Lichenibacterium dinghuense: one gene and its partner. Each later gene encodes a partner of the first gene's protein in a complex. Links are inferred from orthologs where the notes say so. Each region holds a gene or a part of one and is shown in the gene's direction. Other genes may lie near its edges.

Region 1 (5,585 bases):
CAGCATAGGGTGGGACCGCGGATCACAGGATAAGCTCGGGCCTTATAGCGGCCGGCCGGGGCCGGCAGAAGGGCGGCATCCGCTCACGAGGAGACCGACGCAATGTCCGACGCCCAGAACAGCTTCACCGCCGACCATTACGCGCCCCGCGCCCAGGCCTACGTCGACAGCCGCGACCACAGCCAGGGCGCGGACCTCGACGAGATGGAGGACTGCATCCGCGGCGCGGGCCTGGGCCGCGCGCTCGACCTCGGCTGCGGCGGCGGCCACGTCAGCTACCGCGCCGCGCCGCATGTCGGCGCCGTCGTGGCCTGCGACGTCACCCCCGCCATGCTGGACGCGGTGGCCCGCACCGCGGCCGGGCGCGGCCTCGCCAACGTCGAGACCCGGCGGGCGGGCGCCGAAGCGCTGCCCTTCGCGGATGCGGAGTTCGACGCCGTGCTGTGCCGCTTCACCGCGCACCACTGGGCCGACGTCGAGGCGGGCCTGCGAGAGGCGCGCCGCGTCCTGAAGCCGGGCGGGCTCGCGGTGTTCATGGACGCCGTGGCGCCGCCCGACCGCGCCGCCGACACGCACCTCCAGGCCGTGGAACTGCTGCGCGACGCGTCCCACGTGCGCGACTACGCCGTTTCGGAATGGCTCGCCATGCTGGGCCGCGCCGGCTTCGCGGTCGAGCGCGTGACGCGGCGCAAGCTGCGCATGGTGTTCCCGGTCTGGATCGCCCGTACGGCTGTGCCGCCCGCCACCGCGGGCGCGATCCGCGCCCTGCAGGACGGCGCTTCGCCGGCCGTGCGGGCGCATTTCGCGATCTCGGAGGACGGCAGCTTCGACCTCGACACGGCGACGATGGTCGGCCGCGCGGCGTGACGGCGCCGCGAGGCGGTGGAGGCTGCTGAGCGAAAAGGGATCAACGGCCCGAGATGATGGGTCGAAAGCAATGAAACGGTAGCGAGTCCGTGCGAGCCTCCGGGCGAACAACGGGGTCCGATCCGCATGCCGCTCAACGCCACGCCGCATCCCGAGCGCCGGCCCGTCCGCTGCCGCCGGGCCGAAGCGAGATGACGGCCGCGACGCGACGCCGGTCGGACCTCGCGCCCGGCGCCGGCCGCGGCGCCCTGCCGGCCCTCACCGCGCTGGTGCTGCTGGCGATCTGCCTCGTCTTCACCTTCGTGATGGCGGCGTGGCACCGCGACGTCGGGCGCGTGCTGAGCGCTTCGGGCGACAGCATCGCGGCGGCGGTGGCCGGCGAGGTCGACCGCAACATCGAGCTGCTCGACTTCTCGCTGCAGGGCGTGGCCGAACAATGGGACGTGCCCGACGTGCAGGCCCTGCCGCCGCGCCTGCGCGACACGGTGCTGTTCGACGGCGCCATGCGGGCGCCGGGCTTCGGCATGATGATGGTGCTCGACCGCGACGGCCGCCTCGTCGCCCGGTCGGTCGACGTCGGCGAGCTCGGCGCGTCCTTCGCGGACCGCGACTATTTCCGGGTCCACGTCGGCAACGACGACGTGGGCCTGTACGTGTCGAAGCCCTTCCGGTCCCGCGTGAGCGATGCCTGGGTGGTGGCCCTGAGCCGCCGCATCGACGACGACGACGCCTTCGCCGGCGTCGCCGTGGGCACGCTCGACGTCGCCTACCTCACGAAGCTCTACGCCGGCCTCCACGTCGGGGACGGCAGCGCCGTGACGCTGTTCCGCACGGACGGCACGGTGATCACCCGCGCGCCCCTGGACGAGGGGGACGTGGGGATGTTCGCGGGGGGCGGGGACAGCTTCAACCGCATGCGGGCGGCGCGCGACGGCACCTTCGAGGGCGCGTCGCCGGTCGACGGCCTGCCCCGCGTCATCTCCTTCCACCGGGTCGGCGACCTGCCGCTGATCCAGGCCGTCGAGGTCGCCGGGGAGGGGCCCTACAGCGCCTGGTGGCGGCGCGCCGCCGCGATCGCCGGCCTCCTGACGCTGCTGTGCTTCGGCGTCCTCGGCCTGTCGCTGGCGCTCGCGCGCGAGCTCGGCCGCCGCGCCGCCGCCGAGGCGGAGCTCCGGCGCCTCGCCTCGACCGACGCCCTGACCGGCCTCGCCAACCGCCGCCGCTTCGACGCCGCGCTGCCCGAGGAGTGGGCCCGCGCCGCCGCATCGCGGGAGCCCCTCGCCGTGCTGATGGTCGATGCCGACTCGTTCAAGGCCTACAACGACCTGTTCGGCCATCCGGCGGGCGACCTCGTGCTCCAGGCCATAGCGGCGCGCCTCGACGAGGGCGCGCGGCGGCGGGGCGGGCTGGCGGGCCGCTGGGGCGGGGAAGAGTTCGCCGTGACGATCCCCGGCTGCGACGAAGCGCGCGCCCTCCGGGTCGCCGAGGACCTGCGCGCCGCCGTGGAAGGCCTGGCGCTGCCGCACCCGTCGGGCGTCGGCGGGGTGGTGACGATCAGCGTCGGCGTGGCGGCGGCCCGGCCCGCCGCGGGCGGGGCGGCGCGCGACGTGCTGGCCGACGCCGATGTCGCGCTCTATCGGGCCAAGGCGGAGGGGCGCAACCGCTGCCGGGCCCGCGCCTCGGCCGAGGTGCGGGCGGCTTGAGAGCCCGGCCGGGCCGATGAGCCGCCGGCCCCGCGAAACGTCGCGGCCGCTCTGCCCCGTCGCCTTGGGAATGTCGCCGCATTTGCGCTAGAACACGTGCCGGGCTGGCGCGACGTCCGGCGCCGCGATGCCAAGGGACGGATCCATGTACGCCCTCGCCAATCCAGCGACCTTCATGCGGCTGTCGGGCCGCGCGCTGCCCTGGCTGGCGGGCCTGTCCGCGCTCACGCTGGCGGTCGGGCTGGTCCTCGCCTTCGCGTCGCCCGCCGACTACCAGCAGGGCGAGACGGTGAAGATCATGTTCGTGCACGTGCCGGCGGCCTGGATCGCCAGCATGGCCTACGTCCTGATGACCGCTTCCGCGCTCGGCACGCTGGTCTGGCGCCACCCGCTCGCCGAGGCGGCGCAGAAGGCGGCCGTGCCGCTCGGCGCGGCCTTCACCTTCGTGTGCCTCGTCACCGGCTCGCTGTGGGGCAAGCCCATGTGGGGCACGTACTGGGTGTGGGACGCGCGGCTCACCTCCATGCTGGTGCTGTTCATCACCTACCTCGGCCTGCTCGCGCTGTGGCACACGATCGAGGAGCCGGGCCGCGCCGCCCGCGCCGCGTCGGTGCTGACGCTGGTCGGCGCGGTCAACCTGCCCATCGTGAAGTTCTCCGTGGACTGGTGGAACACGCTGCACCAGGGCTCGATCTTCCGCATGACGGGCTCCACCGTCGACCGGTCGATCCTGGTGCCGCTGCTCGTGATGGCGCTCGGCTTCACGCTGCTCTTCGCGACGCTGCACGTGGCGGCGATCCGCAACGAGGTCCTGCGCCGCCGCCTCCGCCGCATGATGCTGCTCGCCGCAGCCGATCGCGATCCGGCGTCCCGCCACGCCGTCGCCGTCGCCGCGGCCGAGGCGGTGCCGTCGTGACCGCGGTGCCGCATCTCGGCTTCATCGTGGCGGCCTATGCCGTGACGGTTCTGGTCGTCGGGGGCGCGGTCGCGGCCGTGCTGCTCGACGGGCGGGCGCTCCGTCGCGCGCTGGAGCGGCTCGAAGCCCGCGCCGGCCGCGCGCGGGCGGGGGGTGGGCGGTGAGCGCCGGAGCGGCGCCCGAAGCCGCGCCGGGCGGGGCGCCGAGGGCCCGCCGCGCCCTCGTGGCGCTGCCGCTCGTGGTCTTCCTCGGGCTGGCCCTGCTGTTCTTCCTGCGCCTCGGGGCCGGCGACCCGTCCCGCATCCCGTCGCCGCTGATCGGCCGCCCGGTGCCGAACTTCGCGCTCCCGCCGCTCGCCGGGCGCCCAATCCCGGCCGGCGCTCCCGTCGGGCTCGACGCGGCGGCCCTGAAGGCCGGCCACGTCACGCTGGTCAACGTCTTCGCGTCCTGGTGCGCCGAATGCCACGACGAGCACGGCGTGCTGATGGCGCTGGCGCAGAGTCCGCGCATGAAGGAGCTCGGCATCCCCATCGACGGCATCGCCTACAAGGACAAGGCCGAGGACGCCCGCCGCTACCTCGGGCAGAAGGGCGACCCCTACGCGGCGGTGGGCGACGACCGCACGGGCCGTACCGCCATCGACTTCGGCGTCTATGGCGTGCCCGAAACCTTCGTGGTGAGGGGCGATGGCACCCTGGCCTACAAGCTCATCGGCCCCGTGACCCCCGACAACATCGGCGCGCTGGAGGCCGAGATCGACAAGGCCGCGGCGCCGTGAGCCAGGGCGCCGGGGTCGGCCAGAAGTCCTCGTCCTCCGCCCGACCGACCGTGAACGGCGGGTCGGCCGGGAAGAGGGAGAGCGGCAGCCCGGTCTCGGCCGCCGCCCCGCGCCGCGCTCCGGCATGGGCCCGCGGCCCGCGCGAGCCTGCCTCCCCGCCGCGGTCCGCCGCGCTATCTCGTCCGGCAGCGCCGGGCCAGAGCCGCGGCGCCGAGGAGCCAGCCCCCATGCCCGACAGCCCCCACCACATCGCCGTCACGCCGCACCCCGGCCGGGTCAGGATCGTCTTCGCCGGGCGCACCGTGGTGGACACCGCCCGCGCGCTCGACCTCGCCGAGGGCGCGCTGCGCCCCGTGATCTACGTGCCCCGCGAGGACGCCGACATGTCGGCCTTCGAGCCCACGCCCCGCCACACCCACTGCCCGTTCAAGGGCGAGGCGAGCTACTTCACCCTGAAGGCCGACGGGCGCGAGGCCCAGAACGCCGTGTGGAGCTACGAGGCGCCGATCCCGGCCGCCGCCGCCATCGCGGGCCACCTCGCCTTCTACCCCGACCAGGTCGAGATCCGGCAGGACTGACGCCTTTCGCCGGATCGCCGGCCGCGTCTCGCGCGTTGGCGCTCGCCGCGCGGGGAGGCCCCGCGCCCAACAGCGAGGATCCCACCATGTCCACCGATCTCGAAGGTCTGCAGGTCGCGATCCTGGCGACGGACGGCGTCGAGCAGGTCGAGATCCTCGAGCCCATGAAGGCCCTCAGGGCCGCGGGCGCCGACGTGAAGGTCGTGTCGCTCAAGACCGGCACCATCCAGTCCATGACCGAGGACGTGAACCCCGGCGAGAAGGTCCCGGTCGACTGCGACCTGTCGGTCGACTTCGACCTGTTCGACGCCCTCGTGCTGCCGGGCGGCACCACCAACCCCGACAAGCTGCGCGTGAGCGACGACGCGGTGGAGTTCGTCCAGCACTTCGTCGACAACGACAAGCCGATCGCCGCCATCTGCCACGGCCCCTGGATGCTGATCGAGGCCGACGCCGTCGAGGGCGTGCAGCTCACATCCTGGCCGTCCCTGCGCACCGACATCGAGAACGCCGGCGGCGAGTGGGTCGACGAGGCCTGCGTTCGCGACGGCCTGCTGGTCACCTCGCGCAAGCCCGACGACCTCCCCGAGTTCTGCCGGCAGATGATCGCCATGTTCGGTGAGGATGCCGACGAGGAGGAAGGCTGAGCCGCCCACGCGGGAACGCGCACCGATGCTCCGGCCGGAGAACACTCCCGGCCGGACGCCGTGCTGTGCCCGAAGGTAGAATATTCCGACCCCATT
Region 2 (4,086 bases), 1.4 Mb from region 1 along the record:
GAGGTACTCGCCCACCACTTGGCTGCCGGGCGACAGCGAGGTCTTCACCCAGGGCTTGGACTTCAGGCCCTTCGCGACCGCGTTGCGGGCCAGCAGGCCAGCGCCCAGCATCACGGCGGGGTTCGACGTGTTGGTGCAGGAGGTGATGGCCGCGATGACGACGTCGCCGTGGCCGAGGTCGAAGCTCGTGTCGTCGACGACGAAGCGCTCCTCCGGCTTCTCGACCTTGTATTCCTTGACCAGCGAGGACAGGAACGAGGACTTGGCGCTTTCCAGCGTCACGCGGTCCTGCGGGCGCTTCGGGCCGGCGAGGGACGGCACGACGTCGGCGAGGTCGAGCGCGATCAGCTCGGAGAAGACCGGCTCGTCGGTCGAGGAGCGGAACATGCCCTGCGCGTTGGCGTAGGCCTTGACCAGCGCGATGCGCTCGTCGCCGCGGTTCGACGCGTCGAGGTAGTTGATCGTCTCGCCGTCGATGGGGAAGAAGCCGCAGGTGGCGCCGTATTCGGGGGCCATGTTGGCGATGGTGGCGCGGTCGGCGAGCGACAGCGAGTCGAGGCCGGGGCCGAAGAACTCCACGAACTTGTTCACCACGCCGAGCTTGCGCAGCATCTGCGTGGCGGTGAGCACGAGGTCGGTGGCGGTGCGCCCCTCGCGCAGCTTGCCCGTGAGCTTGAAACCGACCACGGGGGGCAGCAGCATGGACAGCGGCTGGCCCAGCATCACGGCCTCGGCCTCGATGCCGCCGACGCCCCAGCCGAGCACGGCGAGCGCGTTGACCATGGTGGTGTGCGAATCGGTGCCGACCAGCGAGTCCGGATAGGCGACCTCGACCTCCTGGCCCTCGTGCGTCTCGGTGCGGGTCCACACGGTCTGGGACAGGTATTCCAGGTTGACCTGGTGGCAGATGCCGGTGCCGGGCGGCACCACGCGGAAGTTGGTGAAGGCGTTCTGGCCCCAGCGCAGGAAGCGGTAGCGCTCGCCGTTGCGCTCGTATTCGAGCTCGACGTTGTCGCCGAAGGCCTTGGGGGTGCCGAACTCATCCACGATCACGGAATGATCGATCACGAGGTCGACCGGCACCAGCGGGTTGATCTTCTCGACGGGGCCACCGAGCTTGCCCATGGCGTCGCGCATGGCGGCGAGGTCCACCACGGCCGGCACGCCCGTGAAGTCCTGCATCAGCACGCGGGCCGGGCGGAAGGCGATCTCGCGCCCGTCCGCGCCCTTCGACGTGAGCCAGCTCACCACCGCCAGGATGTCGTCCTTGGTGACGGAGCGGCCGTCCTCGAAGCGCAGCAGGTTCTCCAGCAGCACCTTCATCGAGTAGGGCAGCTTCGACACGCCGGGGAGCCCGTTCTTCTCGGCCTCGGGGATCGAGAAGTAGTGATACGTCTTGGAACCGGCTTCGAGCGTGCGGCGGCACTTGAAACTGTCGAGCGAGGCCATGGGGCATCCTTCGCGGGTCGGCGGGAGCGTTCTGGAGCGGTTCGAATATAGGATTTCCATGCCCCGTGGCTACAGGCTAAGTGCGGTGCAGCATGGTGGAACGATGACGCGGCCCGACACACTTCCGCGGCTGACCCTGACGGTGGACGGCCTCGCGGCCGAGCGCGGCGGTCGCCCGGTCTTCGCCGGCCTCGGCTTCGCGGCGCGGGGCGGGGAAGCGCTCGGCGTCGTGGGCCGCAACGGGGCCGGCAAGTCGACGCTGCTGCGCGTGCTGGCGGGGCTGCTGCGCCCGGCCGCCGGCACGGTCCGGCTCGACCCGCCCGACGCGGACGACCCCGACACGCCGGCCGGCGAGCGCGCCCACTATCTCGGGCACCTCGATGCGCTGAAGCCCGCCCTGAGCCCGCTCGACCACCTCGATGCGGCGGCGGCCCTGCTCGGCCGTCGCGGCGACCTCGCCGCTCCGAGCGGGGGAGCCGCCGTGACGCTCGAAGAGGCGCTGGACCGGGTGGCGCTCGGCCACGCCGCCGACCTGCCCTGCGGCTACCTGTCGGCCGGGCAGCGGCGGCGCGTGGCGCTCGCCCGGCTGCTGGTCGCGGCGCGCCCGCTGTGGCTGCTCGACGAGCCCGCGACCGCCCTCGACCTCGCCTCGCAGGAGGTGCTGCGGGGCATGATGCGCGACCACCTCGCCGGCGGCGGCCTCATCGTCGCGGCGACGCACGGGCCCCTCGGGCTCGACGGGGTGCGCGAGCTGTCGCTGGAGCCGCGGGCGTGAGGGCGCCATCCCGGAAGGCGCGCGCCTGATGGGCGCGCTGTGGGCGCTGTTCCGGCGCGACCTCCGGCTCGCCCGCCGCATCGGCGGCGGCGGCACGACCGGGGTGGTGTTCTTCCTCTGCCTCGTCACCGTGGTGCCCTTCGCGGTCGGGCCCGACCTGAACCTCCTGTCGCGCATCGGGCCGGCGATCCTGTGGATCGCGGCGCTGCTGTCGACGCTGCTCGGCCTCGACCGGCTGTTCGGCTCCGACCACGAGGACGGCTCGCTCGACCTCCTGCGCACCGCCGGCACGCCGCTGGAGGCCGTGGTGGCGGTGAAGTGCCTGGCCCACTGGTGCGGCACGGGGCTGCCGCTGGTGCTGGCCTCGCCGGTGTTCGGGCTGATGCTGGCGCTCGACGGGCCGGCGCTCGGCGGCGTCGCCGCGACGCTGCTGGTCGGCACGCCGGCGCTGACCTGCCTCGGCGCGGTCGGGGCCGCGCTCACCGTGTCGCTCCGGCGCGGCGGCCTGCTCCTGTCCGTGCTGGTAATCCCGCTGGCGATCCCGGTGCTGATCTTCGGCGTGTCGGCCGCCGCGGCGGCGGCCGGCGGGACGGTGCCGTTCCTGCAGCCCTTCCTCGTGCTCTGCGGGTTGAGCGCCGCGGCCCTGGCGGGCACGCCCTTCGCGGCCGCCGCGGCGCTCCGGCTCACCGCGGAATAGGGGCGGACAGGCCGTCCTCATCCCGGCCGGCGCAGCATGGCCCTCAGGCGCCGGAGCGGCGGCCAGGCCGCCGCGCGATGCACGGGGGCGAGGCGCTTCTGGAGGACGGCCAACCGCTCGCCGAGCCGCACGATCTCCTCCTGCCGCTGCGCGATCGACCCCTTCAGCCGCGCGTTCTCGGCGCGCAGGTCGGCGAGGTCGAGCTCCAGGCGGCGGACGCGCTCCGCCGCCGGCCCCTCGAAGTCGCCCGCGCTCACGCCGCGACCCGCCACAGGCTGGGATCGAAGCCCCGGCTCTCCGCTTCCCCGGCGAAGAACCGCGCGTAGGCGGCCACGCCCGCGGGGTGCTGGAGATCGTAGGAATGGCGCAACGCCGCGTGGCGGCCGTGGTGGTGGTGCATCAGGTTCGTCACGATCTCGCCGCCCGTGCCGATGCGGCAGCCGGGATGCGGCAGGCGGCAGTAGCGGTCGTAGGTGGCGAAGGGGTCGCCCGACCAGGTGAGGTGCTTGTCCCGGAACATGTGGCGGACCGCGTCGGGGATGCGGATTCCCGACGCGAAGCGCCCGTAGGCGTAGGGCCGCGCCTCGGCCCCCGCCGGCGCGGAGGCGGCGCGCCGGCGCTCCGCGTAGTCGGCGAGCAGCGCCGCGAGCGCGCCGGTCGCGGGCGGCTCGGGCGTGTAGCGCGACACTTCGAGCGGCCGCTCCGGCGCGAAGCCGGAGAAGTGGAAGAAGCCGAGCGGCCGCCCGTCGACGGTCCAGCCCCCGTCCGCGCCCCAGCCCACCGTGCGGCGGCCGAGGTTCCAGTAGGCGACGTTGAAGCCGGTGTCGCGCGCCACCACGGCGTGGGCCGCGAGGCCGGGGATCAGGTCCATGAACTTCTGATCGACGAAGAGGCCGCGGTCCTGCTCGTTGACGCAGTCGTGGCGCAGCCGGCCGGCCCACCAGCGCAGCAGCGGCTCGGTTTCGGGCGTCTGCGAGGCCGCGATGAACCCCAGGTTAAACACGCCCGTCTGCAGGATGTGCAGCTCCGTGCGGGCCGCCCCCTCGCCCGGCGGCGAGCAGAAATGCGGCGTCAGCACGAGCGAGGCGCCGCCGTCGAGCAGGGCCAGGAGGTCGTCGAGCCGGCGGTAGAGCGCGATGTCGGGGTCGAAATACACGACGTCGCG

Evidence for each region. Proteins that work in one complex are often made in the same cells at the same time.
Region 2: the proteins of L7N97_RS06235 (region 1) and ccmB are in contact, whole or in part, in a solved structure (PDB 8CE8), measured with the Escherichia coli proteins. The link is inferred for Lichenibacterium dinghuense from one-to-one orthologs.

Annotation. Positions count from the first base shown.
Region 1 is NZ_JAJLMN010000001.1:1,308,226-1,313,810, reverse strand. Bases 1,622-4,600 are described here. They hold L7N97_RS06235 (heme ABC transporter permease), read left to right. Parts: upstream 1,622-2,715; coding sequence 2,716-3,486; downstream 3,487-4,600. Other genes in these bases: L7N97_RS06220 (DUF427 domain-containing protein), read left to right, coding at 4,492-4,600; L7N97_RS06225 (DsbE family thiol:disulfide interchange protein), read left to right, coding at 3,647-4,264; ccmD (heme exporter protein CcmD), read left to right, coding at 3,483-3,650; L7N97_RS06240 (sensor domain-containing diguanylate cyclase), read left to right, coding at 1,622-2,570. Also shown: L7N97_RS06250 (helix-turn-helix transcriptional regulator), read right to left, coding at 1-6; L7N97_RS06245 (class I SAM-dependent methyltransferase), read left to right, coding at 103-867; more of L7N97_RS06240, read left to right, coding at 1,059-1,621; more of L7N97_RS06220, read left to right, coding at 4,601-4,842; L7N97_RS06215 (type 1 glutamine amidotransferase domain-containing protein), read left to right, coding at 4,929-5,489. UniProt on the Escherichia coli protein: Required for the export of heme to the periplasm for the biogenesis of c-type cytochromes.
Region 2 is NZ_JAJLMN010000001.1:2,688,709-2,692,794, reverse strand. Bases 1,304-4,086 are described here. They hold ccmB (heme exporter protein CcmB), read left to right. Parts: upstream 1,304-2,252; coding sequence 2,253-2,921; downstream 2,922-4,086. Other genes in these bases: L7N97_RS12900 (hypothetical protein), read right to left, coding at 3,175-4,086; L7N97_RS12905 (hypothetical protein), read right to left, coding at 2,939-3,178; ccmA (heme ABC exporter ATP-binding protein CcmA), read left to right, coding at 1,448-2,224; acnA (aconitate hydratase AcnA), read right to left, coding at 1,304-1,449. Also shown: more of acnA, read right to left, coding at 1-1,303. UniProt on the Escherichia coli protein: Required for the export of heme to the periplasm for the biogenesis of c-type cytochromes.